DNA from 3 places in the Paenibacillus kribbensis genome. Region 1 is predicted to be linked to each of the others. Evidence: riboswitches for the same ligand, from Rfam matches in the RefSeq annotation. Region 1 holds a riboswitch; each other region holds the start of a gene.
The links. A riboswitch is a leader RNA that binds a small molecule or an ion and turns the genes downstream of it on or off. The one in region 1 is predicted to bind cobalamin.
Positions count from the first base shown of each region.

Region 2: another riboswitch for cobalamin. It lies ahead of B4V02_RS18430 (ABC transporter substrate-binding protein); the one in region 1 lies ahead of cobJ (precorrin-3B C(17)-methyltransferase).
Region 3: another riboswitch for cobalamin. It lies ahead of B4V02_RS00320 (ABC transporter substrate-binding protein); the one in region 1 lies ahead of cobJ (precorrin-3B C(17)-methyltransferase).

Region 1 is NZ_CP020028.1:342,698-353,487, reverse strand. Features, by position in the region: gene B4V02_RS01565 (cobalt-precorrin-5B (C(1))-methyltransferase) at 1-642, opposite strand, end outside; gene B4V02_RS01560 (precorrin-8X methylmutase) at 723-1,367, opposite strand; gene cobK (precorrin-6A reductase) at 1,590-2,354, opposite strand; gene B4V02_RS01550 (sirohydrochlorin chelatase) at 2,351-3,496, opposite strand; gene cobJ (precorrin-3B C(17)-methyltransferase) at 3,588-5,399, opposite strand; cobalamin riboswitch at 5,655-5,840, opposite strand; gene B4V02_RS01535 (LOG family protein) at 5,898-6,452, opposite strand; gene B4V02_RS01530 (uroporphyrinogen-III synthase) at 6,610-7,461, opposite strand; gene B4V02_RS01525 (GerAB/ArcD/ProY family transporter) at 7,563-8,735, opposite strand; gene B4V02_RS01520 (hypothetical protein) at 8,774-8,998, opposite strand; gene B4V02_RS01515 (Ger(x)C family spore germination protein) at 8,991-10,211, opposite strand; gene B4V02_RS01510 (spore germination protein) at 10,211-10,790, opposite strand, start outside.
Region 2 is NZ_CP020028.1:4,141,117-4,151,906, forward strand. Features, by position in the region: gene cobT (nicotinate-nucleotide--dimethylbenzimidazole phosphoribosyltransferase) at 1-824, opposite strand, end outside; gene B4V02_RS18420 (ABC transporter ATP-binding protein) at 870-1,703, opposite strand; gene B4V02_RS18425 (FecCD family ABC transporter permease) at 1,700-2,746, opposite strand; gene B4V02_RS18430 (ABC transporter substrate-binding protein) at 2,743-3,750, opposite strand; cobalamin riboswitch at 3,953-4,162, opposite strand; gene B4V02_RS18435 (histidine phosphatase family protein) at 4,241-5,011, opposite strand; gene cbiB (adenosylcobinamide-phosphate synthase CbiB) at 5,026-5,997, opposite strand; gene cobD (threonine-phosphate decarboxylase CobD) at 5,987-7,090, opposite strand; gene lplA (lipoate--protein ligase) at 7,252-8,253, shown strand; gene B4V02_RS18455 (Cof-type HAD-IIB family hydrolase) at 8,416-9,216, shown strand; gene B4V02_RS18460 (DMT family transporter) at 9,341-10,252, opposite strand; gene B4V02_RS18465 (aminotransferase-like domain-containing protein) at 10,385-10,790, shown strand, end outside.
Region 3 is NZ_CP020028.1:65,699-76,488, reverse strand. Features, by position in the region: gene nikB (nickel ABC transporter permease subunit NikB) at 1-228, opposite strand, end outside; gene nikA (nickel ABC transporter substrate-binding protein) at 275-1,900, opposite strand; gene B4V02_RS00340 (ABC transporter ATP-binding protein) at 2,043-2,822, opposite strand; gene B4V02_RS00335 (ATP-binding cassette domain-containing protein) at 2,819-3,805, opposite strand; gene nikC (nickel transporter permease) at 3,805-4,620, opposite strand; gene nikB (nickel ABC transporter permease) at 4,636-5,565, opposite strand; gene B4V02_RS00320 (ABC transporter substrate-binding protein) at 5,581-7,164, opposite strand; cobalamin riboswitch at 7,367-7,562, opposite strand; gene B4V02_RS00315 (hypothetical protein) at 8,078-9,148, shown strand; gene B4V02_RS00310 (nucleobase:cation symporter-2 family protein) at 9,229-10,539, opposite strand; gene B4V02_RS00305 (xanthine phosphoribosyltransferase) at 10,533-10,790, opposite strand, start outside.

The DNA.
Region 1 (10,790 bases):
TATGGCCTGCACGACACTGGCTTTATAAGCCGATGTGGAAAACGGAACCACCACACCGCGTGTACCCAATATGGAAATACCACCCAGAATGCCAAGCCGCCCGTTCAGCGTTTTCTTGGCGATTTCTTCGCCGTCCGGTACGCTGATGACGACACGGACGCCTTTGGCCGATCCGTGCTCCTCCAACACGCCTGTGACGGCCTCTGCAATCATCCGGCGCGGCACGGGATTGATTGCTGCTTCCCCGACGGGTACAGGCAGACCGGGCTTCGTTACCCGCCCCACGCCGATGCCGCCGTCCAGCTCAACGCCCGGCTCCTCGCGCCAGCTAACGGACGCGGTAATTCGCGCCTGATGCGTGGCATCCGGGTCATCGCCACCGTCCTTGATCGTCGTACAGGAAGCTTCGTCCGCGTTCAGCACAGGCTCGATCAGCTCAAACGCATGATCGAAGCCCGCTGGCAGCGATATCACCGCTTCCTTCGACGGAATGCCCGTGATGAGCATTTGCACCGCTCCTTTGGCTACTGCAGCTGCACAGGCTCCAGTCGTAAAGCCTGACCGCATCGGCTTGTCCGGCGCGGGAGCTTCACCGCTTTTCATCCGTTTGGGTCTGTCGGCGGACGCCGCTTCCTTTTCCATACCTATTCCTCCTTAACCTCTTCTACTGATCATGATCATGTTCCAATTCATTTCATGATACAGCAAACGGACAACCGCAGCTAGCGGACAGCCATTAAGGAGATCGCATTCAGTGCCGCTACAACAATCGTACTGCCGCCCTTGCGCCCAATATTCGTAATGAACGGAATATCGAGCTTGCGCAGCTCATCCTTCGACTCTGCTGCAGACACGAAGCCAACGGGCATCCCGATCACCAGTCCAGGCTTGGCCGCTCCTTCCTTGACCAAACGAATCAGCTCCAGCAGCGCAGTCGGCGCATTACCAATCGCATAGATGCCGCCTTCGCTAGCCTGAATCGCTTTGCGCATCGAAATAATGGCACGTGTCGTATTCAGCCTTTTCGCTTCTTCGATCACATCGGGGTCGGAAATATACACATGCACGTCCCCACCGAACTGACGGATACGATCCTTGCTGACCCCCGCTTGAATCATTTGCACATCGGCCACGACCTGCTGGCCTGCACGAATCGCTGCAATTCCGGCTTCAATCGCTTTCGGATGAAACACCATGCTACGGCCCAGCTCAAAATCAGCGGATGCGTGAATAACGCGCTGTACGACCGGATATTGCTCGGCTGTAAAAGGATGCTCGCCCAGCTCTTCTGTGATCATCTCGAAGCTTTTGCCCTCAATCTCCTGCGGTTGTACCGTTAACGGTTTAAAATCGGTTTTAAAATCCATCGTCTCTACCGCTCCTTATGAAAGATTAGAAAATTAAATTAGCTTAGAACATGAAAGTTACCTGTTGTTCCACTACGCAGTCGGATGGTGCTGCAAAAAACTGCGTATTTTAAGATAGCTATATTTTAAATACACGCCAGAAATCGCTCTGAATTTATCGGATTGACTAGGATCGACCAGCTCTCCATTGGATCATAGAGTCACGTCTTAGAGTGCAGGTCTCTATTCGGCAGTACGCAGGGCGTCAATCACTCCGTCAAAATAATCAAACACCGTACCAAATTCCACTTCCGGTCTGGAAATCAAAATGACATGAATGCCCAGTTCCAGTGCAGATTGCACCTTTTCATCTACAGCCCCTGTACGGCCACTTTCCTTGGTCACCATCACAGTTGTGCCAAAGTGCTTGTACAAGGCCTCGTTCATCTCGCGGGAGAAAGGTCCCTGAATGGCGATAATATTTTTTTGCTCCAGCCCGAGCTCGCTGCATTTCTCCATATTGTCCAGGCGCGGCAGCATACGTGCAACCAGACGAATATCCGGTTCTCCAAGCAAATGCCTGGTGAATGTACCGAGCGTCTTGCCGCCTGTTGTAAGCATGATGGAGCCTTTGAGCCGCTTCGCCTCCAGTGCAGCTTCCTCATAGGACGGTACAATGTGAAGCAACGGATGATTGTCGTACACCAGCCCCGCCCGCTCGTAGCGAATATAAGGTACTCCAGACTCGCGAGCGGCTGCCATGGCGTTCGCATGTGCTTCTTCTGCAAAAGGATGACTGGCATCCACGATGGCTTGCATGCCCAGTTCTCGAACCACTGCTGCCATTTCATCGGCTGTCATTCGACCTGTACGTACGTCCAGACCCACTTCGGACAAGCTGGCTGCTGCACTTTCCGTTACGACAGAGGTCAGCACCTTGAAGCCGTTAGCACGGATTTGCAGCGCTAATTCCCGCGCATCGCTCGTTCCACAAAGCATGAAAATCATGAGCCCTTCACCTGCCCGCTGCCAGCAATTCCGCTGCTGTCCACCACAGACGGCGTATGTGAATAATCGTGGTGGTGTTCATGATCATGGTCATTATGGCTGTGCGCATGAGCATGATCATGCTCGTGCCCGTGGTCATGTGAGTGTCCCTCATGGTGGTGATCGTGTCCATGGTCATGTCCATGATGATCATGATCGTGGTTATGTCCATGATGATCATGATCGTGGTTATGTCCATGATGATCATGGTGGTGATGGTGATCATGTCCGTGATCATGGTCATGATCGTGATGGTGGTGGTGATGCTCCTGCGCCTCCAAGCGGAACTGGCAGTTGTCGCAATTCGCAGCAACCTTGCCGAACAAGCCTTCATTCGCCCGCTCCAGCACCAGCTCGACCAGTTGCGGATGGAAACCAAAATACCCCCCGATTTCAACCTGCAATTCAGGATGAGCCTCGGCAAATTCCTCGGTCATTTCTCCGATGCGTTTAATCAGCACCCCCGTGAACAGAAAATATGGAAGTACGATAATTTTTTTGGCTCCCAATCGTACACAGCGTTCCAGGCCATCCGGGAAAGAAGGCTGCGTCACACCGATAAAGCAGCTCTCGACCCAGGTATAAGAAAGCTTCTCCCACAGTATGCGGCAGATTTTGAAGAAATCGCTGTTGGCATCGGGATCGCTGCTCCCGCGTCCCAATACGAGCACCGCCGTTTCTTCGTCCGTTGCCTCGCCGGATGCCTCTGCAGCGCTATTCATTCCCGCCGGAACTGCAACCGGACGAGCTTCTTTCAAACGGCTTAGCAGGATGCTAACGATTTTTTCGTGAACGCCAATCGGACGTCCATATACAAATTCCACTTGCGGATATTTCGCTTTCGCTCGGTCAATTGCCATCGGAATATCAATTTTGGCGTGCACTGCTGCGAACAAAATAATCGGCACAAGAACGACACGTGTCGCCCCTTTCTCCACACACGCCTGTACCCCTTCAGCAATACTGGGGCGTGCCAGCTCCAGGAAACAGGTTTCTACACACGTCCCCGGTACGCGAGCTGCTACCGCCTGCGCAAATTCCAACAGCTCCTCGTTCCCCTCCGGGTCCCGGCTTCCATGTCCAACCAACAATATTGCATTCACTGCTGTTTTTTCCTCCTCATGATAGGGATAGCCTGCATGACGCCCTATTTTATATATATGCTTGTGTCCGACTCATTAGGCTTCTGGTCCACTAATCACCACAAACCGCATTCACTTCTACCGTTGCAGGTGCATCTTCATGGTGGAAGCCAGCAACAACACCTACACGTTTGAAAAATTTATGAAAACGCTCGTTCGGATGCCCTTTTTCCTTGTACTCAGCGATGATATTTTCGACGACGTCTGTAATCTGTTCCCCCGGAATCCCTTCCGCTACAGGCTGGGCGGCATGAGCATTGCGGCCGAACTTTTTGCCGCCGAGGAAGAGATCGTATCCGCCCTTGCGGTAGACGATGCCGATATCCTCCAGCACCGCTCCATAGCAAGCCATACCGCAGCCGTTCAAAGCAATGCTGGTTTCTTTGGGTGCCTGCAATCCACCAAGCACAACCTGCAGATGCTCAGCCACAGGCACAGCGTCATCCTTCTCCATGTTGCAGAAGTCGCACGCCTTCACCTTAAATACGTCGCCAATGGGCATGACGATTAATCGCTCATCCCGCAACCGTCCAACCAGTTCCTCAGGATCTGCGCACGGTACGCGCAGCACGATCTGATGATCCGGCGTATACTCCAGCTCGCCATCATCCCCTGCTATCTCCGCGAGCAGGGCCATCTGGCGAGCGGTGAACTTTTTGTTTCCCACGCCAGGGGAAACACCCACCTCGAACAGCGCCGGCTTGCCAAAGCCGCCCGTCGCTGTCCCGGCCGCAGCCCCAGCTCCGGCCATGGCTGTCGCCCCATGGGCGCCCGCGGCGGGCGCTTGCCCGCTCCAGCGCGTGTTGGCTTCGCCCGGCAGCCTGCCGCCCACAGCGAGGCGGCCCAACGCCTCGGCTGCCAGCGATGCCGGGGCCGCCCCGGCTTGCGCCGCAGACGGCGCGGCCTGCACGGCAGCTACCGCTTGCGGGCGGGCCTGCGTGGCAACCGCAGCGGCAGCACCGCTCGCGGAAGGTCCGGGCGCGGCTGGAGCTGCGCCAGCCTGCGGCGCATTCAGCGCGCGATCCTCTTGCGCGCCCAGCGACCACGGCTCCGCTTCCGTGCGGAGCCGCTGATGCGGTTTGAGCGCCTGCTCGCTCGCATCGAGCGTATACTTGCGCTGATATCCACGCGGCGTTACAATCAGGCCGTCATATACCATCGTCGAGGTATTGCCGATGATTACGGTCGTCAGCATCCCGATGTCATGGTTCAGCATATCCTCCAGTGTCGTCACAATCACCTGCTGACGTTCACGGTAAGCACTCTTAACCAGTCCAACCGGAGTCTGCGGATCACGATAGCGCAGCAGAATGGACTGCGTTTCAACAATTTGGCGTGTACGCCGACCACTGCGCGGATTGTATAATGCGATGACAAAATCCGCCGAAGCTGCGGCTTCCACACGCTTCACAATCGTTTCCCACGGGGTCAGATGATCACTCAGGCTGATCGTGCAGGCATCATGCATAACTGGCGCACCCAGCAATGAAGCGCAGGATTGAATGGCCGAGATTCCCGGCACGACTTCTACCTCAACCCCGTCCTCACGGCGCCAGCCCTTTTGCATCAGCACTTCATACACCAGCCCGGCCATACCATACACACCTGCGTCTCCACTGGAAATCACGGCTACCTTTTTGCCCATCTCTGCCTGTCGAACCGCCTCCTGTGCACGGCTCACTTCCTCTGTCATCCCTGTGCGTACAATCTCTTGTCCGTTCAACAACGGACGGATCAGATCCACGTAAGTGTTATAGCCGATAATGACCTCACTCTCGGCCAGCGCATCCAATGCCCGTTTTGTGATATGTTCCATATCTCCCGGTCCAAATCCGATCACCAGCAATTTTCCTAATGGACTCATCGTGTTCCTCCTCCTGTATCTCAAAAAACCCCCATCCTGCCCGGATGGGGTTCCCATGTACGCATCTTCTCACCAGACAAACAGATGCAAGCAGACATTTTTTGTCTCCCTCCATCCTGCTGTTGTTTTCCATCCGTCCGCTTACGCTTCAAACGCTTCTGAACATTCATGTCCACGTAAAGCTGCAACCAACATGGAAAAGCAACCTGTGCCTGGTTCCTGATTTCGTACACCCATCCTCTCCGCGAAGGTTATCGGTGCATACAGATCAAGGTAGGTCTCCTGACTTGGCATCAATAGATCTTTTCGTCTTCCCCGTTTTTCGCGAGTGACAACTTGAAAAAATCCTCTTCCTTACAGTGGCGGGACCGCTCGGGATTTGCACCCGATTCCCTGTTACCCTTTGCTTAGTCGCAAAGGCACCTTGTCTATCCGCTATTTGATTATGGGTCTTATCATAACCTTGCCTCAATCAGTTGTGCAAGCACGAAAAACGCTTTATTTCAAGTTCTCCGCCTTATTTTTTAGCATATGCATCAATTCATCCGGGTCCGCAGAGATGCTCAGCAGTGATGGATGCTCAGCCCCGGTAAAACCCTCCTGCACACTATGACGCACCATTTCCACCAACGGGTCAAAATATCCGCTCACATTCAGCAGACCAATTGGCTTGCGATGAATGCCGATTTGCGCCCAGCACAGCACCTCGAACAGTTCCTCAAAGGTCCCCAGACCGCCCGGAAGGGCAATAAACGCATCGGCCATGTCGCTCATTGCCGCTTTGCGTTCATGCATATTGGCAACCTCTATAAATTCGGTAACCCCTCGATGAATAATTTCCGCATCAAATAACAGAGTTGGCATGATGCCGGTGACCTGGCCACCGCCCGCCAGCATTCCATTTGCCACCTCGCCCATCAGCCCCCTGCTGGAGCCTCCGTAGACCAGGCGGACATGATGTCGGGCCATAGCCTCTCCCAGCTTGCCTGCCGCCTCAAGATATACCGATGAATGTCCAGGCCTGGACCCGGCAAATACACAAATAGAATTCACAAACGCTCAGCTCCTGTCCTAGTAGCATGCATCGAAAACGTATTCATTATATGAGATAAATATTTTCGCTATAACAAAAAATACTGACGCTGCATGTTCAACAAAAAAAGATAAAGGCCTCGTAGACCCTTATCTTTATTTTACGCTTGATCACATATCAGTGACCATTCACAACTTCCAGACCGAAGCCATGCGCCGAAGCGCTATGCTCAAAATATTTCCCCAGCTCGACCATCATCGCGCCCATACGCTCTTCTACCGGAAAGACGATTCGTTCAATTCCTTCCTCCAGCATGGACTGTGCGGTCACTTTGCCTACCGACACGGCAATAACATCCTGGCGGAAAGCCTCCAGCAAATCGTCCATACGGTTCTGTGCTCTGGCATATTGACACAAAAAGCGGATTTGCGGGCCACTGGTAAACGTAACTGCATCAACTTTGCGATTCAAGACATCTGCCAGCAATGCTTGCAAATTCGCTTCCTCGGGTGGAATATGCTTATAAGGAAGCACCTGCCGAGTTACAGCCCCCTGCTCGTCCAGCCATTTCACCAACCGCGGGGCCGGATCACCGTGCAGCTGCAGCAGCACTTCCTTCCCCTTCAGATCATACGGGGCAAAAGCCCGTGTCAACCCGGTCAAGCTTCCATCCTCGTCTCGTACATCCGGCGTGAAGCCCCGCTTTTTGAGTTCATTGACCGTCTTGTAGCCACGCGCCGCAATTTTCGAGGAATGTAGCAGTTCCATAATCTGCTCTGCCACGCCCATATCCTCCGCCATATCAAACAACGCGTCCAGCCCCATACCTGTCGTAAAAATGTTCCAGTCCGGCGGCTGCTTCACCCACGATACCACCGCGTTGCGCAGCTCAATATCATCCAGAAAAACCGTGCCCTGGGCCGGACGCAGCACTGGCTCGCCCCCCATTTTCGCAACCAGCAATGCCATTTCGTCTGCTTTACGGGGACCAGCAAGGGCAACTCTCTTGCCTGCCATGCGTTGTGCCATCCTGTTCCCTCCCTTGTAAAAATCATACTCCTTTCTACCAAGTATACAATTAGAGGGCCGAAAGACAAATAAAAATTACTTTTCCGATGAATACAGTAAACTTATAAGTTAGCTTTTCCTGTTCTACTTGCCTGCTGGCTTTCTTGCTGATTCGTGCTGACTTGCTGACCCGTGCTATCCTGCTTCTCTCCAGATGGCTTATGATGTTCGCTATCTTTTTCAGGCTTGGGTCGGAGCAGCAGCCAAAGCACAAAGGGCATGACAACAAAGAAAGCAATCATCACCACGGTCCATTCCCGGCTGAAATCATAAATTTGGACGATATTAGAGAACAACATAAAGGAGCAGACGTAACCCAGCAAACCCATAGGCCAAACCATCAGCCCCCCAAAAATATGGACAAACATGCGCTTAACCGTCAAACTGATGACGTACAAATCAACCCCGATTTTCGTAAGCAAGGTCGGTACGGTCAGTGCACCCACAAACAAGTCGAACCGATCCAGAAAGTCGGATAACTGCAACTGACGCGCCAGTTCATACGTAGGATAAAATAGCCGCGACAAGATAGGAACACCAATAACCAGTTCCTCCAGCAGCACGATTATAATCATAAAAACGGTTCCGATTAAATGTCCAAGCCACGCACTGCGGGCATTGTAGCTCCGTCCAGGAAGGATAAAGGGCAATATTATGAGGTCTGCCATATAGCCAAGCATCCGCCAGCTGCCTTTGACTACTCCACCTATATCCGGGTGTAAAAACGGCCTCATTGCTGAAAAATCTATATTGTGTCCGAAAAAAAGCGGCATCGTCAGCAGCGTCAGAATCAACGCAGGTACGGTAAATTCCGTCATACTCACGATGGTTCTGATTCCGCCTTTAGCCATAAACACCAAGGTCAACAGCATAATAAGAGATATGACGACAATCGGAGTCATCGGCAAAAGGACCACCTCCACCAGATCCGTAATAATCCTTAAATCCCTGGCGAAAATGATCAGAAATAAAATAAGATACACCGCAAGCAGCATGCGCCCCAGCATGGGGTGAGAGCTGACGATGGCCTGCAGCAGATCCTGATCCGGAAACCGCCGCTTCAGCTTCAACATCGCCCAGATCGGAAAGCATATGAGGATAGCAGCTATTGCGCAGGTCCAATAGGCATGCTGCTGCGCGTAATCTGCCGCCTGCGTCGGAGCATGCACCAGGGTAATACTAACCTCCATTAACACACTAAGCAACACGATTTGTCTGGTTGTGAACTGTTTCATACAGGAAATCCTCCTTTTTCCACAGGCATTCTCATTCGTTACAACGTAGGAGGGAGCCACATATCAATGAAACGGCTCAGCCATGTGGCCACATAAACAGAGCTCTTCGTCGAGGTTCCGTAAATCCAGATGCCAATGCTAATGACATACAACACACGTGAGACCCAGCGATTGACAGCAGGTGCGGAATTCAGACTTTTGCGGTCAATCAGATACATGAACAGCATAGCGAGTACTAAGGGGAACAGAAATACTTTATTCATTTTGGACTTGCTCCTTTTTGATCCCGAATGGTTTGGTGACCGCACCGATATTCTCTATATGCACAATCGGGTCTATGACGACCTCCACCTTGGGGTACAGTTGCTCCCATTGAGGTTTAATCCGTTTCCATTCATCCGGACGACTCATAATGATAGCCCTTCCCAAACCAAGTACGTCTGAATGGTACTTTTGCTGAATAAGCCGAACAGCCTCACCCAGCTCCTTCTTGATCTCTTGGGCAACCTGCTGCTCCAGCCACTTCAAATTTCCTCCATTAGATATATCGAAGGTTGTCTCATCCTCCCTTACATTCCCGTTGCAGTTCAATTGAACGGTCATTCGAATATCATTTCCTCGAATATAAGGCTTGATTTGCACATTATTCTCGATGAGGTGCACAGACAGATAACCAGAGCCTTTAGGAGGGGGGATGAATATTTCCGTCTCCTTGGCCTGTCCCATGCCCAATAGCAGAAACCGGCTCAGATGGTTATCAATCATTCCGGTTAATCTGTCTTTGCGAAATACAGCCAACCCATCCACCTGGATATTCGTCTTCTTGTCTTTTATAGTGGCAGGGCCATTTTTCACCAGGGACATCACCGGCACAGCCGGGTCCATGCCTTCCATCAGGATTGAATTCATCAGCAGCTTGATGGAGCGGGGGTTTTTCATGTATGAAAAGTTGAGCTCACGCACCATCTCCGCCGGATATTGCTCGATCGGGGCGTCCGCCTGAAGCACATCCAAGGATGCTCCCTTCGTTATGACAACCAGAGAAGACAGACGGTTCTGCGGAATACGCGCCAATACGTCCATCATTTTGCTGATCCCTTCCCGTGCCAATGCCTCGCCAAACAACAGCACCCGGCGATGGGAGAAATTCAACGTTCGTGAAACTCCCCGCTGTTCCTCGGCGCTTGCTCCCCGAAAGCTTGGGCCTATCTTGGACTCCAGGTAATAAGATTTGTTCCCTCTTGTACCTCCTCCACCTCCTGTGCTTCCCGAAGATCCGAGCTGTCCGGGAAGAGCAATTTGCATCGTCACACGGTATTGATCCCCTTCCTTATCCAGCCCGGTACCCATTACAAAGGCCACGTCGTTCACTTCACGACGATCCCAGCATCCACCCAAAAGAACAGAACAAAGCAGCAGACAGCTCAGTATTGCCGCTTTACGTATTTTCCCTGCATTGGAGCCTTTGGGCTTCATCACCATCCCTCCTCGGTTGCGGGTGATCCATTCATCTTCTCTTTTTCTCGTTTGTTGTTGTCATTGCCAATCCATGAAGGACGTTTGATCATTTTCCACCAAGGTGCACGCACAACAATGTCCTTTTGATCGTTATGGTTATATGGACTGTAACCACTCATATAAGGCACTCCAAACGACGTTAGCTTGGTTAAATGTGTAGCGATCAGCGTGGTCGCGATAATGATTCCAAATAGCCCAAACACACCTGCCATCAGCATAATCGGGAACCGTAACAGGCGAATCGTAATGGCAAAGTTAAAACGCGGAATCGTAAACGAAGCAATCCCCGTGAGGGACACAACGATAACTATGGGGGCCGACACAATTCCCGCCTGTACAGAGGCTTGACCGATAACGAGCGCGCCGAGGATACTGACAGCCTGGCCGACCGTTTTGGGGAGACGAATCCCCGCTTCCCGTAACGCCTCAAAGGAAATCTCCATAATCAATGCTTCCACCAAGGCGGGGAAAGGGATCGTTTCACGCGCCGCCGCAATGCTCAAAATGAGCGTCGTCGGTAGCATATCCTGATGGTAG
Region 2 (10,790 bases), 2.0 Mb from region 1:
GCAGCGAGGGCAGCTGCGCCGGAAATAAAGCCGTCCAGCACGACTGGACAGCGATGTGCGGCTGCGCCGAGGATGACGCCCGCCAAGGCGGCAATCTCCAGACCGCCGACCTTGGTCAGCACGTCGAGCGCGTCATTTCCATCCGGCTGATTCACGTCCAATGCGCGGCAGACCACCGCTATTTTACGGGCAAGCCCAGCCGTATCTACCCCCGTGCCCCGGCCTACGATAACCTCCGGCTCCAGTCCGGTAAGGGCACATACGACCGCAGCACTGGCTGTCGTATTCCCGATGCCCAGCTCCCCGGTAACGAATAGCCGTGTGCCATCTTCGAACGCTTCGGCTACAGCTTCAGCTCCGGCCAAAATCGCCTGCTCCGCTTCCGTACGCAGCATGGCTGGCCCTTTGGCCATATTCGAAGTGCCCATGCGCACCTTGCGGCTCACCAAATCCGGGTGTGCGACATCCGCATTGACGCCAACATCTACAACCTTGACGTCTGCGCCCGCATGACGTGCAAGCACATTAATAGCAGCGCCTCCTGACAGCATGTTATACAGCATTTGCTGCGTAACCTCAGCCGGGAAGGCGCTGACCCCTTCTTCACATACACCGTGATCCGCAGCCATAACCATAACGGTCTTATGATTAAATTCTGGCTTGTCCACCCCTGTAATTCCTGCCAGCTGGATGGCCAGGCTTTCCAGCTTTCCAAGACTTCCCGGCGGCTTTGTTAATTGGTCCAGATGCTGTGATGCGGCCGAAGCCGCCACCTCATCCGGCGGGGTTATGCTATTAATCAGCTGACGCAGCTTTTCGCTCATACCTTCCACTCCCTGCTTCTTTTATAGTGTTATAAAATCTCCTACTCATCTACATGTATTACGAGCGCTTCTGCGCAGCAAAAGCTGCGGTACACCGCTGTCAGGATGAGGAAGCATCACAGGCTCAACACCGTATACACGGCGAATTCGCTCCTCGGTTAACAACTCCGCTGAGGCTCCCACCCCTTCAATCATTCCATCCTTGAGCACAAGCAAATCGTCGCAAAATTGGGCCGTCAAATTAAGATCATGCAGGACCGCAATGATCGTCACACCCGTTTCCTGCCTCCATTCTGCCAGCAGCTCCATAAATTCAAGCTGATAGCGCAGGTCCAGATAGGTCGTGGGCTCGTCCAGCAGCAATATTTGTGGCTCCTGCACCATCACCTTTGCCAAAGCTACACGCTGCCGCTGCCCCCCGCTCAGGCGATCCAATGCTCTGTCCGCCAGTGAGGCAAGGCCCAAACGCTCCAGCACGCGACCCGTGATAAAGCCAACATCCACCCCCTTTTCCCTGCCCAGCCAATCCTGATGAGGAAACCGTCCCATTTCTACAACTTCCCTGACGGTGTATCCTACGGGAGGAAGTCCCTCCTGCTGGAGTACGGCTACAAGTCGGGAAAGCTCTTTTCTGCTGTAGCTGCCGACCTTTTTACCATAGATATGAACACTGCCCGAGGTTGGCTGATCTACACCGGAAAGCAAATGCAGCAAGGTCGATTTTCCACTGCCGTTCGGACCAATAATCCCCCACCAAGACCCCTCATCTACGCTCCAGCTTATATTCTTCAACGCATGGAAATCTCCAAAAGCACGAGTCAGGCCAGCTACCTCTAATGCTCGAATATGCGTCTTCTGTGATTCACTTTGTTCTGTCACAGCAGTTCCCCCCTGCGCAGCTTTTTGTTCCGATACAGGAGGTACGCGAAGAACGGAGCACCGACGAAGGCCGTCATTACACCCAAAGGGATTTCTGTTGGAGCTAGCAGTGTGCGAGCCGCAGTGTCTGCCCAAGCCATAAAAATAGCTCCCCCCAGCGCGGATAGCGGAACAATCATCCGATAATCGGGACCTGTGACCAGACGGATGATATGCGGTACGACGAGTCCTACAAAACCAATGACTCCACATACCGAGACAGCAGCAGCGGTCAGCAGCGTGGATACGATCAGCACAGATAGCTTCGTGGCATCTACATGAACGCCCATATGAGCCGCCTGACGCTCACCCAAAGCCAGAATATTCAGCACCCGTGCCCGGTTCCACAGAAACACCAAGCCTATAACCACGTAAGGTAAAAGGATTCCCGTATACGACCAACCACGCAGACTAAGGCTCCCCATCGTCCAGTACAATATTTCATTGACCGTCTCCTTCGACATGGCTGTCAGGAAGGAAACAACCGCTCCCAGAAAAGATTGCATCACCACACCCGACAAAATGAGACTTTGTGTCGGAATCTTTCCACCTTCCCGTGCCAGCGTCAGCACCATCCACAGCGTCAGCATTCCGGTGAAAAACGCCACCAGCGGCAGCGTCCATATGCCAACAAAAGAAAACTGAAGCCCCCAATAAATCAGCACCGCCGCTCCTACCGAAGCACCCGAGGACACCCCAAGCGTGTACGGATCAGCCAACGGATTGCGCAGCACACCTTGAAATCCGGCTCCTGCCAGCGCAAGCGCAGCGCCTACCAGCATTCCGAGTAACACCCGTGGCAGTCTGACCTTCAAAATAATCTGTTCTGAGGACGTATTCCAATCCGGTGTAAACGTCTCACCTAACCCCGGTAGATGATTGATCAGAATACCTATGATTTGGCTGACCGGAAGCCTGGCTGAGCCCATGCCGAGACAGAGCAGCAGCGTCAACAGCAGCAAGACCAGACCTGTCCCTCCAAAGCCGATCAGTCTACGGTTCATTTGAAAATTTCAGGATACACGCCCTTGGCCACTTCCTTGAGACCTTCTGTCACGCGTGGACCCGGACGGCTGACCAAATTATCATCCACGGCAAAAACACGGTTATTGCGAACAGCCGAGATTTGATCCCATCCACTGCGGGCTTTGATGATCTCCCCGAGCGTTTGACCTGTTTTGTCATCCTTGACACTTTTGCTATACAAAATCACGTCTGGATTCGCAGCAATAATATTTTCCTCACTGATCTGGTACCAGCCCTTCTGCGTCGCACCTACATTTTCGCCGCCCGCCAGCGTAATCAGCTCGTCCATAAACTCACCCTTGCCAACCGTCCAGCCAGGTGAAAACTCAACGTACACTCGCAGCTTCTGCCCTTTGCCGATATTTTTAACACCGTTCTTCACTTCCGCTACGTCTGCTCTCATCTTGTCGGTCACCGTTCTTGCTTCCTTCTGATGATCGGTGATTTTCCCATATAATTCGATGTTGGCTATGACATCTTCAACTGTTTTGGGTTCAGTTTTAAAAATCATAATTCCCATGTCACGCAGCTTGGTCGTAGCCTGCTCGCTAAGAGATATCCCTGCAAAAACAACATCTGGATTCGCAGCAATGATCGCTTCTTCATTCGGCTTCATAATACCGCCCATTTTGGGCTTCTTCCCAGCCGCTTCCGGGTAATCGGAATAGTCGTCTACGCCGACAATTTCTTTATCCAGCCCGATAGCGAACAAAGCCTCGGTTTCTGCCGGGGAGACGGAAACGATTTTATCCGGCGCTTTTTTGAACGTAAACTCCTGCCCTGTTGCGTCCTTAATCGTTAACGGGTAAACCGTTTTGCCCGGAGGCTCTTGTGCAGTCGCTGTCTGTCCTGCCTGCTGCGAAGAAGCCTGATTCCCTTGATTTTCGGCGTTTTTTCCATTCGCGCCACATGCACTCAGTACAACCGCCAAGACTAAAGCCAATAAGCCTGCTGTCCAGACCTTTATTTTTTTCTCTGACATGATTTACACCCCTCCATAATAAATCGTAAGAGCGCTTGAACCTCATCCGATATCTTCTAAATCCAGCCTTCCTTCCCTTCAAAAAAACCCCGTATCCTTATATCAGGACACAGGGGTCACGTTAGCGCAGATCATTGCGCAGGCGGCAGCTTCTTCCGCATGGACAGTCACTGCGAACACGCATCCTTTCCTCGAAGGATTATGGTGAGAGGCGGACGGGCAGGTATCCTGACTTATGGCAGATGCCGCAGCCTATGTCCTTTATATGCTTGATGGCACATAAAGCAGGGCTTTAACAGGCATTTTCCATTTACAGTGGCGGGACCGCGCCGGATTCACACCGGCTTCCCTTTTAACAGCGCGTGAAGGGAAATTCGATTACACTGCGCTGACCTCGTCTGCTGGATATTTGATGTAGTGTTAGTCAAGCCGTTCTTTTACTTGATGATTATAGGTTAAAAAGAGACTGCTTACAACCCAAACAGCCTATTTACCAGCCCTTGTCTAACGAATGAGAAAGTATATTCGCTATGAACTTGTGCGGCTCTGCCAACCTCAACTGGATGCTGAGTGCAGCTCCCGGTTCCGGGTTTAGGCTCCAAAAATCATGCCCAGGGTTCAGCATACAAGCCAACTGACGAATGACGCCGCCATGCGTGACGACCAGAACAGAGGGAGGAGCATCAGCCAAACTTATTGGCTGAGCCTCCATAGCAAAACGCCACTCATACAGAGAGTCCAGAAAATCGCGCAAACGATGCTCAAAATCTGTCCAAGACTCTCCTCCAGGAGGCGTGATGCGTTGCGGCTCATCAATCCAAGCGCGATACAATGCCACACTCTTAAGCATGTCATACGTTTTTCCATCCCATTCGCCAAAATCAAGCTCTCGCAGGCGTGGGTCCATAATAGGAGGCTTAGCCGATAGGGCACGTCCAGATTTCAATGCTGATTCCGGCAAAATGATCTGCAAGGTCTGGCGACACCGCATCAAGTCACTGCAATAAATTCGAGCAAATGACCGACCTTGAAGCCTCTCACGCATTGGCTCCAATTCCTGCTCTGCTCCCGCCAGCAAACTGATATCAGAGTGTCCCAGATATCGACGCTCTCTGTTCCACAGGGTTGTGCCGTGACGTACCAGCACAAGCTCCAGATCCCATTGCGAATCTTCATTAGCATGATACGGCTCCATATCCTGCTGCGAGTTCAGACTTTGTTCGCATACTGGTTCCCTTTTTCCTTCTATAGCTTGTTTCAAGATGGCGTCACTCCTCACTGTATCCATTCCAAGGCAAAACAGCCTGCGGCTCCTAGCAGACACAATCCTGCAAACATACTGGACACAGTGAACATTAGCCGGATCGTGTGCCGGATATCCTCCGACTCCAGCGGTCGTAGCCCCTCACCCATATATGCACGAAAGGAGCGCACGCCGTGATAGACGTTATAGCCTCCGAGTCGAATCCCCAGTGCACCGGCAACGGCCGATTCCGGGAAGCCGCTGTTCGGGCTTGGATGCAGACGAGCATCCCGCTTGACTGTACGCCAGCTTCTTGCCGCATCATGCCGAAACATCCACGCCGCTGCCACAAGCATAACCGCTGTCAGGCGTGCCGGAATGTAGTTAGCTACATCATCCAGACGTGCCGAGGCCCAGCCTAAATGCAGATACTTTTCATTTTTGTAGCCGACCATCGAATCGAGCGTATTCACGGCACGATAAGCCAGCGCCAAGGGTGCCCCCCCGATCAGGGCATAAAAAAGCGGAGAAATAATCGCGTCGACGATGTTTTCAGCGACCGTTTCGACGGTTCCGCGCACAATCTCTGGCTCATCCAGCTGCTGTGTATCCCGCCCGACAATCATCCCCAGCTCCCGACGTGCCGCAGGCAGGTCACCCACCTGCAACTGGCGGTAGACTGCCATCCCCGCATCCTTGAGTCCTTTGGAAGCGATCGTGGTTGCGATCAGAACGATTTCTGCTCCGACAGACAGCCACGGGTGAATCCAAGCAAGCAAGCGCAGCAGCCCCCAGGCGACCGCAAAAGAGCCTCCTGCCACAAGGAATGGAAGCAGTATGCCTGCGCGTTTCAACCCCCGGTCACTGCTGACCTGACGGCGAATCGCTTTTTCCAACGCTGAAATGGCATACCCCATGCCGATGACCGGATGCGGCAGCCACCTCGGGTCGCCAATCAGCCTGTCCAGAAAATAGGCCGCCATGATGATCAAGCTAATTGTCACGCCAACGCTCCTCCTCCAGCACTTCACCCAATACAGACAGGAGTATGCCGTTGGATTCCGCGTCCTTGACCGCAATCCGAAAATGGCTTGTCGTCAGCCCTGGATACATGGCACAGCTACGGATAAGAATCCCGCGTTGTCCAAGCGCCTGCTGTATAGCCGATGCACTCCACGTTCCCGGCGCCCTTGCCAGTATATAATTTGCTTCGCCGGGAATGACACCGCAGCCCCATTCCGCCAACGTGGTCAGCAGACGACCACGTTCGATTGCAATCAGCTCCTGGGTGCGCCGCTCGTAGACCTCTCCGCTTCGCAGACACGCCTCCCCAGCCAGCAACGCCAATCCGTTCACACTCCAGGTCACCTGTTTGGCCGTCATGCGCCGGATATAGTCTGGATGAGCAATCGCATAGCCTAGACGCAGACCAGGAATGGCATAAAATTTAGTCATCGACCGGATCAAAATCACATGAGGATACCGATCCAACACAGGCAGCAGTGAAATTCTCTGCTCCAGTGGGATAAAATCAATGAAGGCTTCGTCCACCACCAGCACGGTGTCCGTTTGGCCAGCCGCCTCTGCCAGCGCGCGCAGTTCCTGCTCGCCGTACTGTACACCATTTGGGTTATTCGGCTGCCCCAAAAATAGAACGTCCACCTGCTCCATGAGCTGGAGTATGTCCTCCACATCCGCCTTCCATTGCAAGGAAGCCTTGCCGTACACACGGCTAACCTCAGCCCCGAATTTGCCCGCCAGCTCTGCATATTCCGAAAAGCATGGCTCCACCGTGCCCACACGTTTGGGAGTCAGTCCGAGCAGCAATAACGCCATGCTTTCAGCCGCGCCGTTTCCGATACTCAGCGACTCGGGTGGAACTTGCAGTCGCCGTGCCAGCATATTTTTAAAATTCCGGTGTCCTGGGTCTGGATAGCGAATCACCGTATCCAACGCACTTTGCAGCACCTCCAGCACCTCGGGCGGCGGTCCAAGCGGATTAATATTGGCGCTAAAATCTACAAAATCCGCAGCTGCTCCGCCAAATGTCGCCGCAGCCGTCTCCCTGTCTCCGCCATGACCGTAAACCTCTATCATTGCCTATCATCCTTTCCGGCCGTTCCTGTTCATTTAGCTCCATTATGGGGCTGTTTTTTGCGTCCCGTCAATGCAAATGAGCTTTTGTACATCGCCCACTTGGGTTACAATAGAAGAAGGCACACATAAAATACACAGTTTGTATATACGGAGGAATGGACATGCTGTTCATCGACAACCAGGGCATACACGATCCAGCCATTAATCTTGCCATTGAGGAGTATGCGCTCAAGAATCTACCGCTGGACGACAGCTATCTGTTGTTTTACATTAATCAGCCTTCTATTATTATAGGCAAGCATCAAAACACCATTGAAGAAATCAACGCCGAGTTTGTCAGAGACAATCATATTCAGGTCGTTCGTCGCCTGTCGGGCGGCGGAGCTGTCTATCATGACCTCGGCAACTTAAACTTCAGCTTTATTACCAAGGATGACGGAGAATCCTTTCATAATTTCCTCAAATTTACGCAGCCTGTTATTGATGCCCTGCGCCAAATGGGTGTGGAAGCCGAAATGACCGGACGCAACGATCTTCAAGTCGGTGAACGCAAAATTTCAGGAAACGCCCAGTTTTCCACACGCGGACGCATGTTCAGCCACGGTACATTGATGTTTAACCTGAATCTGGACAATGTAGCCGCATCCCTAAATGCCAACCCTGAAAAATTTAAATCAAAAAGCACCAAATCCGTCCGCAGCCGTGTTGCCAACATCAGCGAGCTGATGGATCGTGAGATGACTATTGAACAATTTCGTGAGGAGCTGCTGCGCTTCATATTCGGAGCAGACCTGGATCAGGTGCCTCAATATAAGCTCACCGATGCCGATTGGGCTAAAATCCATGAAATTTCCAAAGAACGCTATCAATCCTGGGACTGGAACTACGGTCAATCCCCAGAGAGCAATATCAAGCACACCCGTAAATTTCCAGTCGGTATTATTGATATCCGCATGGACCTTAAGGAAGGCCATATCCGTGACATTAAAATCTACGGTGATTTCTTCGGTGTGGGCGACGTCGCTGATATAGAGAATACCCTGCGCGGCAAGCGCTATGATGAAGGCGAGGTTCGTCAAGCCTTGTCCTCTCTCGATTTAAAACATTATTTCGGTAATATTGAGCTGGACGATTTTGTGGGACTTGTATTTTTGGAAGACTAATAGTTACTTTTTCCCATGGTTTCAAGCCAATACTTCAGTAGTTATAAGGGGACAGGCTCTTATAGGAGTCGTCCCCTTTTCTTTGTGATATTGTCATTTTGAATATTATGAGATACAATTTGAGCATTGCCCCATGATAGAGATAAAGGAGAGAATACAGATATGTATAAATTAATTGCTATTGATATTGATGATACACTTATTAATGACCAGAAAGAAGTTACTCCGGCGACACAACAGGCCTTGGAAGCTGCTGTAGCTAAAGGTGTTGTAGTTACTCTCGCTACTGGACGAGCTTACGCCTCCGCACATAAAATTGCCCGTCAAACCGGATTGAACGTGCCGATTATTACGTACCAGGGAGCTTTGGTTAAAAACCTGCTGGATGAAAATGTGCTGTATGAGCGCTATGTTCCACTCGTAGCTGCACGCCGCCTGTATGAATTCTGCCTGGAACGCAATCTGCATTTGCAAACCTATATAGATGACAAGCTGTACACACGTGAAGATAATCAGAAAATCAAGGATTATACCGCGCTGAACAATACGGAATATTTTGTAGAGCCTGTATTCAGTAAAGTGATAGAGCAGCCGGCTCCTAAATTGCTGATCATTGACGAGCCGGAAGTGTTGGACGAACTAATTCCCGAGCTGCGCGAGCTGCTGGGCAGTGAAGTGCATATTACGAAATCCAAGCCTCATTTTCTGGAAATCATGCATCATGAAGGCACCAAGGGCCACGCTCTCGCCTTCCTTGCAAACCATTTTGGCTGTGATCTGTCGGAAACGATTGCCATCGGTGATTCATGGAACGACCATGAAATGCTTGAATGTGCCGGTCTCGGCATAGCTATGGAGAACGCCATTCCTGAATTGAAGAAGCTGGCTGATTACATCACTACCAGCAATAACGAAGACGGCGTCAAGCACGCCATCGACAAATTCGTACTGAATGTTGAATGATTTTAAGCTGAAAACCTCCAAGCGTCGCATGGGATTGACTCCATGAACATGCGGCAGCTTTGGAGGTTTTTGTGTTTGTGTTTGTGTCTATAATGCGATGCCTGAATGTAAATGACTCATATTTTCAGGGAGCCGTACGCAGCTTTCGTCTGCTCACCAGACGGATGATGCCATTGTTCATGCACATCAACCCGATCACAATGAGCAGTACCCCTGCCAGCATCCACCAGCTTACGTGCTCTCCATATAAAAAAGCCCCCAGGCCTACAGCAATCGGTGGTGAAATATAGAGCCAGGTCGTCGGAAACAGTGGATTCGTACGCTCCATGAGCCAGTAGAACAGTGTATGTGCAATCATCGAACCAAACAGGATCAGATAAAATAACGACCCCATGGCAGGAAGGTACTGCCATTCCCCAGAGCTCCACGGTTCCGTGATCGCAGACAGTACTAGCAGCATCCATCCTCCATGAATCATTTGCACCGCATTCAGAACAATCGGGTTTGTTTCACGAAATACATCCATCACCCGCTTGGAATAAAGAGCTCCCCCGGAATAACACAGCTCCCCCAGCAAAATGATAAGGCATCCCGCCAGCCACAGGCCGCTGATCTGAACTGCCAATCCGGGCAGCACAACTAGTGCCACACCAAGAAAGCTGATCATGCAGCCAATGACCGTAATCCGTGACGTTTTTTGCCGTAGCAGCATCGATTGCATAATCACGATCATCATCGGTCCGGTAGCTGACAAAATGGCTCCGATCCCCGAGCTGACATATTGCTCTGCCCAATACAAGGCCGAAAAGGTACCGAAGGTCGTTCCTGCTCCAATCCATACCATTTCCTTACGCCATAATAACGACCATCGCACCTTTCCGGTTAGCCTCATCGCAATAAACAAGATCGCTCCTGCCGCGAAAAAACGAATACCTGCCGATAGAAATGGCGGAAGTCCGGCTTCCACTCCCACTTTTATAGCCAAAAATGTTGTGCCAAAAATAAGACACATAACTGTAAAGGCGATACCAATCATGACACTTCCCTCTCCCTTCTGTTACTCACAAGCATACAAGGAGACAGACAGAACAGATGTGTAACCACAGAACAGTTGTATGCAATATTGAAGTGATGTATAGTACAATACACACAAAGGAGCGTGGACAGCATGGGCAAGAATAACAGCGAATTACTGTTTTCAACAGAGCGTGTTTCAACAGAGCACGTTTCGACCGATCAGTCCTTAAAGCTGTATGAGCAGGTCATTCATTATGTAATTGTGCGGATTGATCGCGGGGACTGGCCAGCAGACGTTAAATTGCCTTCTGTACGAAGCTTGGCTCAGGAATTGGGTGTGCATCGGTTAACCGTCTTCCGGGCATATCAGGAGTTAAAGCAGCAGGGGCGTATCTATGTAAAGGATAAATCAGGGTATTACGCTCATGCTTCCCATGCAACCGGACTAAAAAAGTTTGCTGCCTACTCTGAATGTTCATCCATACAACGAGGCTTGTACTCGGAATCTGCCCACGCGGCTGATGATCCGTCTGTTTCCGCCTGGAGGGGGATGGATG
Region 3 (10,790 bases), 280 kb from region 1:
GCTGATTCTTTGCAGCGTCTGCATATACTGTGTCAGCAAAGGCTGATCCAGCCCGAATTCATGCCGCTTCTGCTCCAGAATTTCCGGAGTCGGATAGATGTGAGCTGCTGTCAAATAGGCCTCGGCCGGATCAACCGGTGAAATATGAATGAGTGCAAAGGTAACGAGAGTGGCAAAGAGAACAATAGGAATGACCGCTATCATTCGTTTCCCAATATAGCTGATCACAAGTTGTCCTCCTCTTCTGTAAACGAACGTTACCCTTTCATTTCAACTACTTTCCGATTTCAATTCCATCAAATGGATTTTCATCCCGGTTGGCCGGGAATACAAAATTCGTAATTTTTTTCTGGTATACGGCAGTTTTCTTAATATATGAAATAGGCACAATGGCAGATTGCTCCTGAAGCGTCTTCAGAATCGAAGCATACAGCTCTTGACGCTTGGTTTCATCTGTCGATGAGAGTGCTTCGTGTACTTGCTGATCCAGATTCTTCTTCATTGGAAGGGCGCTTAGCACCTCGGAAATCCCGAAGCTCTTCTTGGCAATGACGTTAATAAAAGAATGAGGATCATAAGGCGCACCATAGTTGTACCAGAAGTACAGATCAAACTGGTTGGATCTAAGGCGCTTGATTTGAACCGTCAGCTCCAGCCCGGTCAGGTTCACTTTAACACCCAACTCTCCCCATTCCGCCTGAATGGTTTCAGCCATCGCCTTTTGGATCGGATCGGTTTTATCAAAAATCAGCTCAAAATCGAGTTGCTGTCCATCCTTCTCCCGCACCGTACCGCCAGCTGGCAGCTTCCAGCCGGCCTCATCCAGCAGCGCTTTGGATTTTTCCACATCATAGCCCACGGGCTGTAAGTCCACATTCGTATACGGATAGTTTTTGGACAAAACGGTATCCGCTTTTTCCTCCAGCCCTGAGGTCACACCTTCCACCATCGCCTGCTTGTTAAAGCCATGCTGGAGGGCCAAGCGTACGCGGAGGTCTGACAGCTTGGGATTGGACGAATTGAGCAGCAGGCTTCTTGTGCCGACAGGATCGGACAGCTTGGTAACATACTTATCTGTGTCGCGAAGCTGCTTGAAGGCATCCAGACTAATGACACCTTCTCCGTAAATCAGATCCAAATCGCCTTTCTCAAAGGCCATTACACGCGTTTCGCTATCGGGAATGATTTTTACGATAATTTTATCCACCTTCGGTGCAGTTCCCCAATAATTTGGATTGCGCTTAAAGGTTGCATATTCATCCTGCTTGTATTCATCCAGCATCCAAGGTCCTGTACCTACAGGTTTCTTGATGCCTTTGGAGGTGTCCCCATCATCCGGGAACCCGGCCTCACCCAAAAAGCGGAACGGACGAACGACGGACAAATCCTGAAGCACCGGGTAGTACGGCTCCTTGAGCGTCAATCGGAAGGTGCTGTCATCCACGACCTCCGTTTTGTCGAGAACACCTACCACACCAAGCCAGCTGTGCGTCTTATCATTTTTCATGATTGCGTCAAAGTTCTTTTTGACAATAGCTGCGTTGAACGGTGTTCCATCTGAAAATTTCACACCTTTGCGAAGCTTGAACGTATATGTTTTGCCGTCCTTGGATATCGTCCAGGATTCAGCCAAAGCAGGCTCCAGCTTGCCTCCTTGCTTGTAGCTGACTAACGGCTCATAAATCATGGATTGTGCAAAAAGCTGGGAAGGGTTGTATACGTGAGGATTCATTGTACCAATGTCACGCGGCCACGATAGCGTGATCGACTTTTCATTGGCAGCTCCGTTCATTGAGGTGGATGCAGGTGTATCCTCCTGCTTCGCGCAACCTAAAATAACGGATAATAGGAGGATTGCCACCAACATAAGGGTGGTAGTCTTGCGGTGTCGAACGGACATCAATGTTTTTCCCCTTTTCTATATATGTGATAATGATTATCATAATCATATTAAGAATAGGTAGCACATCTTATTTTGTCAACAATATTCGACAAGGAAAGATCAAATTTATTTTAAATTTGTATAATTTGAGATAGATGGATCATTCCACCAACGTTTGAAACAAGGTGTGAGTGTACTCATGCTGTAACAGGCTTTCATCCCAATCCTTGAATACTTCCACGATCTCCCCCTGATACATAACGGCAATCCGATCACAAAACGGACGGGTGGATTGAAGATCATGAGTGATGAAAAGGTAGGATAACTGACGTTCTATCTGGACTTTCTTGAGCAAGTCGAGTACGGAGGACTGTGTTGCTGCGTCGAGATTGGCGACGGATTCGTCAAACAGGATGATTTCCGGCTCCACCGCCAGCGCACGAGCGATGCATACCCGCTGCTTTTGTCCGCCGCTTAGCTGTGATGGGTATTTCTCCAGACTGTCAGCCTCCAAGCCTACCGATTCCAGCAGGGACAGACAGATATCCAGCGCTTGCGCTTTTCGCTCAGGAAAATAATTGCGGATCGGCTCCAGCAAAATATCGCGAATGGTCATACGGGGATGCAGTGAGGAAGACGAGTCCTGAGCGACCAACTGGACTCGCTTGTACAGATGAACATCCTTCACCTTTCCACTGTGAATGGGCTGACGATCCAGCCAAACCTCCCCCGAGGTCAACGGTTCCAGCCTCATGATACATTGTGCCAGCGTACTTTTGCCGCTTCCGCTTTCCCCAACCAGTCCGAGGCATTCTCCCCGCTGTAATTCAAGACTTACCTGCTTCACGGCGGCCTGCTCGCTATCTTGCTTGCTAAACCAGCCTTTTTTCCGTCTGCGGACAGGATAAGTTTTGGTCACTTGCTTCAATTCCAGTATCATTCGTGCATCCTTCCTTCCGGCCTCATCTCCAATACGCGATCCGCTATACGGCCTATGCCCTGACGGTCATGAGAAATCAACAAAATGGTGAGATCGAAGTCCTCTCTCAGCTGCTGGAGCAATGCCAAAACCTTGTCCCGGTTGATGACATCCAGCGCCGTAGTTGGCTCGTCGGCAATAAAGAGGCGCGGCCCGGAGCTTAACATGGCAGCCAGCAGCACTCTTTGGCACATGCCTCCACTTAGCTCAAACGGATACGACGACAAAATGCGCTCCGGGTCCGCAAATCCGACCTTGCGGAGCAGAGCGTGTAGATAAGCCTCCTGCGATTGCGTAGCGCGGCCCCCAGCTAGCTCCGTGGCACGGCTTATCATCCGTCTCATCCAGGGTAGCGCACCCTGTAGAACGGCTTGCTGCGGTGCAGCGAAGGACGGGGCAGTATGAGCACCAGCATGCCCCGGCTCCTTCTGTTCGTGCGGCAAATGACGCCGCCCGTGCAGCCTTAACGTATCCGTCAACTGTGCGCGGACGGTACGGATCGGGTTCAGCCCGCTCAGCGATTGCTGAATGAGCAGCGCAATATCCTCGCGGCGCAGCCTTTGCCAGCGCCGTTCATGGAACGGGACGATGTCCTCCCCGTTATAGTAAATATGCCCTTGCGTAACAGCGATCCCCGGCTCCAGCATGCCTGCGATTGCATGTGCAGTCAGGCTCTTGCCGCACCCGCTCGGTCCGGTCAGAGCCACAATTTCGCCCGGATATACGGAAAAGCTCACATCTCGCAGCAGCGGTTGATGGCCACCGTTCCGCATTATTTCCCCGTTCGCTTCCGATTTTCTACCTGCATCCGAGCCTGTTCCCGTCTCATTAGCTATTCCCGCGCCTATACGGCCTATCCCCAAATGTTCCACGTGTAACAGCGGCTTGCGCCCGTCCACTCGCTCTATCATATCCTTTCGACCAATGTCTGTCCGATGCTCCACTATTTCGCCGCCTCCTTTTCAGAAAAACGGTCACCCAGCAGCTGGCACGCAAGCACAAACAGCATAATCGCCAAGCCTGGAAAAATCATGACATGCGGAGCCACCTGAAAATACGAGGTTGCATCATGCAGCATCACGCCCCACTCTGGCTTGGGCGGCTGTACGCCCAGTCCAAGAAAGGAGAGCCCGGCAATCATCAGCACCACGCGCCCGATATCCCATACCGCATAAACAACCAACTGCGGCAACACTTGTGGCAATACGTAACGTCTTAGTATGCGTATGTGTGAATTGCCGGATAAACGGGCATATCGCACATAGTCCTCCTGACAGGCTTTTTGAACCAGACTGCGGATATAACGGACATAGCCCGCCCACCGTACCGCAATAATAGCCAAGGTCATGTTAACAAAACCCGGGCCCAAAATCCCCACAATCGCCACCGTCAAAATAATATCGGGAAAAGCTAGCACGCCATCAATTCCCCGCATGATCAGCTGATCCACACGCCCACGTACATAGCCAATGAGCAAGCCTATCGGTAGACTGACACTCAGCGTAGCCACAGTAATCGCGCACGCGATTAACACACTCGTTCGAATCCCGTAAATCAGCCGTGACAGTACATCCCGCCCCAGGTGGTCTGTACCAAAGGGGTATTCCTGGCTAGGTGGGGCCAGACGGTTCAGAAGGTCCACATTCAGAGGATCATGAGGAGCAACCCATGGAGCCAGCACCCCGAGCAGCACGATCAGGCCAAACAGCACACTGCCAGTCAGCAGGCTTCCTTTGAAGGAAAGCCGTATCCTTTTCATTTCCAGCTTCCTCCCCTAACGCAAACGCAGCCTTGGATCTATCGCCGTCTGGACCACATCTACCAAACACTGAACGCCTACAATTAAAAATGCAGCAAAAATAACATACCCTTGAATCACGGGGTAATCTCGCTGCGTAATCGCATCTATAAAATACTTGCCCAAGCCCGGCCATGAAAAAATCGTCTCCACGATGACATTACCTGCAAGCATAAATGACAGATTCGTACCTAACAGCGTAATAATAGGCAGAATGGCATGCTTAAATACTTCAAAAAACAGAATATGCGTACGGGAGAAGCCTCTGGCCTTCGCCGCTTTCACAAAATTCCGATCACTCAGCTCCAGCATTTGCGCACGCAGCACACGAGCTTGTACGGCCCCCAAACCTGCGCCAAGGGTCAGGGCTGGCAGCACCAGATGCGTCCAGTCCTCCCTGCCCATGGATGGGAGCCAGCCCAGACAAACAGAAAACAAATAGATCAACAGAAAGCCAAGCCAAAAGGAGGGAATGGACGAGCCCAACAGGGCCAAAAGTCTGCTCAGACGATCCAGCGGGCCGCTGGATTTGACCGAGGCGGCCAGTCCCATCCCCAGAGTCAGCACGGTCATCACGGCAAATCCGGCCAAAGCCAGCTCTACAGTAGCAGGCAGTCTGCTCCACAGCTCGGCCAGCACCGACTCCTTGGATACATACGAAGTGCCCCAATGCCCTGTGAACACATCCCGCAGCCAGTTCACATACTGAATATGAAGCGGCTCATTCAAGCCCAGCTCATTCCGCAGTGCCGTCAACGCCTCCTCAGAGGCAGGTACATTATGTGCAGTAAGCAAAATGGTAGCAGGGTCCCCCGGAGCTAGTCTCATCAGCACAAAAGTCACCGTAGAGACAGCAAATACAATGATGACCAGCTGCGCCGCACGTTCCAGAATAAAACGAATCATAAGATACGTAGCCCGCTATTTCGCAATATCGGATTGCGCTGTAATGTAGTAATACTCAATCGGATGGGGCGTAAAGCCCTCTACCCCTTTTTTCACACCAAATACATTGTCAGGATGCACAATGAACGACTGCGGTAAATTCGTATTAATGATATCTAATGCTTGCAGTGTCAACCCATTGCGCTCTGCAGTATCTTTTGCCAACTTCAACCGGCCAAGAATGTCCTCCAGCGGTTTGGAGACATAACGGCTCACGTTAGCTTCGCTTTTCGAAGAATAAAAGGTATCCATAAAATATTGCGGCTCCCCTGTATGGGCCGTCAGCATACTGTACATGGCAAAATCCCAATCGTTTTTGGTCAACGCCTCATCAATATTTTCCACCTTGCGAATCTTGACCTGAATCCCCTCTTTCAGTAATTGGCTCTGGATGACCTCAGCCATTACGGATAGCTCCGGGCGCTGAGGGAAGGTCAGCAGCGTAACCTCGAACGGCTTGCCTTGCTTGGTCCATGTACCTTGGGCGTCCTTTCGCCAGCCATCCTTTGTTAGCAGCTGCTCCGGCGTTCCGTCCAGTGCTTTACGCTCGACCTTCCCGAAGGGAAGAATACTCGGGAATGGACTGCTTGCCTCCGTACCAAAGCCTCTCATGACCGCACTCACAATGGATGCGCGTGGAATCAGACTGTCCACAACCTTGCGGTTCGCTGCGTCTTTGAACACAGGCGACTCCATATTGTACACGATCATATGGGTACGCAAGGAAGGAGCCGACAGCACCTGCAGCTTGTCGTTCTTTTTCAACACCTCCGCGTTATCCACCGGAATATCCGTCGCTACGTCCACCTCACCGGATTGCAGCGCCATCAGGCGCGAATTGCCATCCGTAATGAACTTCATCGTCGCTTCAGCCAGATGAGCCTTCTCTCCCCAATATCCGTCATAGCGTTCTACAACCAAGGATTGATCCTTGTTGAACGCTTTGATTTTAAAAGCACCTGTCATCGCAGGATAGCTCTGCTCATCTTTCATAGACGCTACATCCAGCACAATCGTCGATGGATCAGCCAGATTGGACACCAGCGCCGCGTTCGGCTGGTTTGTCGTGATTTTCAACGCCAGCGGACCGCTTACATCAATGGACTTCACATCCAGCAAATCCTTCGCCAGATGGCTTTTTTGAATAGAACGGAGCAGCGAAGCCTTGACGCTGGCTGCATCCATACTTTTTCCATCATGAAAAGTAACCTTATCCTGCAAGCTGAACGTCCAGACGGTAGGACTATCCTGCTTCCACCCTTTCGCCAGCCAAGCTACAGGCTCCAGCTGTTCATTCAAACGGACAAGTGTCTCACCTGCACCGGACCGCATAACATCCCAGCTATTATCTCCGTGCGGGTCAACGCCTGACGGTTTCCAAGTGTATGCCATCACCAGCTTTTTATCCGCTGCGTTCTGCTTAGTGGGTGTGTTTTCACCCTTGCCGGAGTTGTCCGCCATCTTATTGGTTGTGGCACATCCCGAAAGAGCCATAACTACCATCAGCAGCAGCAATCCCGTACATATGAGCCATGAACGCCTATTACGATTGCTCATCATTCCATAAATCCCCCTCTATCTTGTAAAATCATATAACCTAACGTGAAAAAAGCATCCCCGACCGCATGATCAGCAGTCAGAAATGCTTCCATTATAAAATGCCAAAGCTCACCCTCTGCACCCTCTAAAAAAGGGGATCGGTCGGTTTCAGACATTCCGTATGCAGCACGCCTAACCACCTCCCCAGCATCCCGTGGGTCCGACAGTGATGTTAAAACAGGCAGGTCTCCTGACTTCAGGCGTACCTTTCAGGCCTTCCCGGTTCTTCACAGTTCCAGTGGCTGTTCTGAAAACTCCAGCAGTCTTCTGCTGATGCCTGTATACAGTGGCGGGTCCGTGTCGGAATGTACCGAACTTCCCTTTTAAGTGAACACATAGCCCACCACTACAAGGCTTCAATAAACCCTGTATGTGGAAAGTTCGGCTCACACCTGTTTTCTTCCTTTATTCCTTTATATTACGATTTAGGACTATCTTATTTTGTTGCTACTGACTTGTCAACAAATGTTGCGAAATAATTTAAATTTGAACGATATGGTGAGAATCAGAGCTATGGCTTTCCGTTGCATGCACGCAATTCACGTGCTAAAATTAGGTATATAGATACCCACCGTGTCCGTATACTAAAAAAGAGTCTTCGCCGCTCCAACGGCAAAGACTCTAGGACTTGAAAGGCTGTGGATCACCACCACGGCGCGCTGCATAACTGAATGTTAATGCAAACGAAACCCACCGTTAGGCGCCTAACCTAATTACGCGGTGGGTTTTCGCTTGTTCCGAAATTTGTACACCACGCCTCTTCCTACCACTCTAGCAAATTCTTCTAATATATAAACCAACTAAGAGTTAACTTTAGCACCACTGCGCAGTAAAAATATTAGTAAATCCCTCATCTTAGAAAGGATGTATCCTTTTGAAAATAAACAGCTTTCGCTTCTTTATACTTTCCTTGCTCGTTCCAGCTCTGTTATCTTCCTGCTCTCCATCTTCTACTCCAGCAACAGAATCAATTCCATCGAAACAAATCCAATCAGGCGAAAAGACAGCTCCAGTCGGACAAGGCCAATATCTATCCATGACCTATACAGAATATGTGAATGGGAAAAATACAGATAAAGGTATGGTTATGCGGGTCATGACGTATGACTTAAGCAGTAAAAAAATGGCCAAGATGGCTGATGTACCTTATACTTCTCAATACCCACTTTCTGTAGTGTCCTTACCTGATCACAAAATTTATTATTCTGCTGATGTTGATGATAAGGGAGACCAATTATTTTCGTACGATTTAAATTCAAAAAAAATCGAACAATTATCCGATAATTTGTTTGCGATTAATCGTATAGTACCAACTACTCCAGAAGGTCCACTCGTTCTAGCCGCCGTCAAAAAAGGGGAACGTACACTTAAAACCGTTTTCTACAATAAATCAACTCATACAATGCAGTTCTTGCATGATGAAAATCAGGATATGAATACTTGGTCTGTATCTTACAACCCTAGCAAAAGCGCAACTTACATTTCCCAATTTTCTGAAAATGGACGAGATAAACAAAGAGACATCGCAACCAAGAAACAGGCCACTATGATCCCTCCGGACTACAGGGTTACAGAATTCAATAACATCACCAAACAAGAGAGACCTGTCATCACACTAAAGAACGAACAAATCCTATCAATGTCCAGCAGTAATGATCAATTGCTCCTGGTAACTGCTCGTTTCATTAATCATGGTAACCCCGAGTATAGTCTTGTGGATATTGCTACTGGCAAACGCACCAAGCTTGAACTCCCCATTTCGTCCCGCAGCTTTATCTATATGTCCCCGGACGGCAAGGGCATCTATTATTTGGGCAGTGCCTCCCAGAAAAATCAGGAGGAAGGGCGCGGCGTATATTATTATGATTTCACATCAAAAATCCAAACCCCAATCTTCATACAGGAAGAGGGTTTTATCAATAACTTCATGCTGCTGAACAAATAATCCGTTCTGAATAATCCTATGCCAAAAAGCCGGAAAAAGAGGCTTACGTCCTCTCTCCGGCTCTCTTTATATATTCCTAATCATCCAACCTTCTGCGGAACCTCCGACACATTCACGCCTTTGACCGAATCCCCCTGTTTTCTCGTCAAAACGATGTTCAACACAATCGCGGTAATCGAGCCGGATACGATGCCATTTTGCAGCAGCATTTTGGCAAAGCTCGGCAGTTGGTCGAACATTTGTGGTAGAACGGCAGAGCCGAGGCCCACGGCAATGCTGCATGCCGCGATGAGCAGATTGCTTTCCTTCCGTAGGTCCACTTCTGACAAAATGGACATGCCGGATGCAGCGACCGAGCCAAACATGACGATCATCGCCCCGCCCAGTACGGCATTCGGAATGACGGTCGTCAAGGCTGCCAGCTTGGGCAACAAACCGAGAACAACCATGATTCCCCCTGCTGCAAAAATAACGTTACGCGATTTGACGCGAGTCAGCGAGATCAGACCAACATTTTGCGAGAAGGCCGTGTAAGGGAACGCATTAAAAATCCCCCCCAGCATAATCGCAAGTCCTTCGGAACGAAGTCCATTGACGATTTGCTTCTGCTCCACCTTCTGATCAATCGCCTTGCCTACTGCCAGATAAACCCCCGTAGACTCGACCATGCTGACAATATTGACGATAATCATCGTACATACCGCCATAATGCTAAACTCCGGCTTGCCAAAATAAAACGGCTGCGCAACACTCACCCATGAGGCATCCGCCACGGGAGCAAAATGTACCATTCCCATCGCATAAGCGACCACAGTACCTGCAAACAAACCGATAAGCACGGAAATCGAACGCAAAAAGCCCTTGGCTACTCTATTTACTAGCAGAATAACCAGCAGTGTAACCAACGCCAGCAGTAAATTACGCGGCTGTCCAAAATCTGCGCTGCCCTGTCCACCTGCTACATTGTTCATCGCCACCGGGATGAGGGACAGACCGATAATGGTAACGACCGAACCAGTAACCACCGTCGGGAAAAAGCGTAGCAGCTTGCCATACAGCGGTGCCGCAAGCACCACGAATATCCCGGATAAAATAATGGCCCCGTACGCGGTCGCCAGGTTCGAGGTCGAGGCAATCGCGATCAGCGGTCCTACCGCCGTAAACGTACAACCCAGAATGACCGGTAGTCTGCTGCCGAAAAAACGTGTACCCATAATCTGCAGCAACGTGGCAATCCCACAGGTGAACAGATCGGCGGCTACCAGATAGGCCATTTGGGCTGGCGTCAGGTGCAGCGCTCCTCCTACGATCAGAGGAACGGCAATCGCTCCGGCGTACATCGCCATGACATGCTGGAAACCCAGCGCAAATAACTTTTGTTTGCTTAACATCCCACATTCTCCTTAACGGGAGGAATCACCGCATCAGCTTCCTCTATAAAATGAACCTCGCCCGGTGCCATAGAAGCGATACGCGCAAGAGAACGTACAGCAATGCCTCTTTGCTCCAATAGTCCGCGTCCTTCCTGAAAGCTCTTTTCGATGACGCAGCCAACCCCGGCCAGCTCCGCTCCCGCTTCCTTCACAATATCCGTAAGCCCAACCAAGGCTGCGCCAGTAGCCAGAAAATCATCCACGATCAG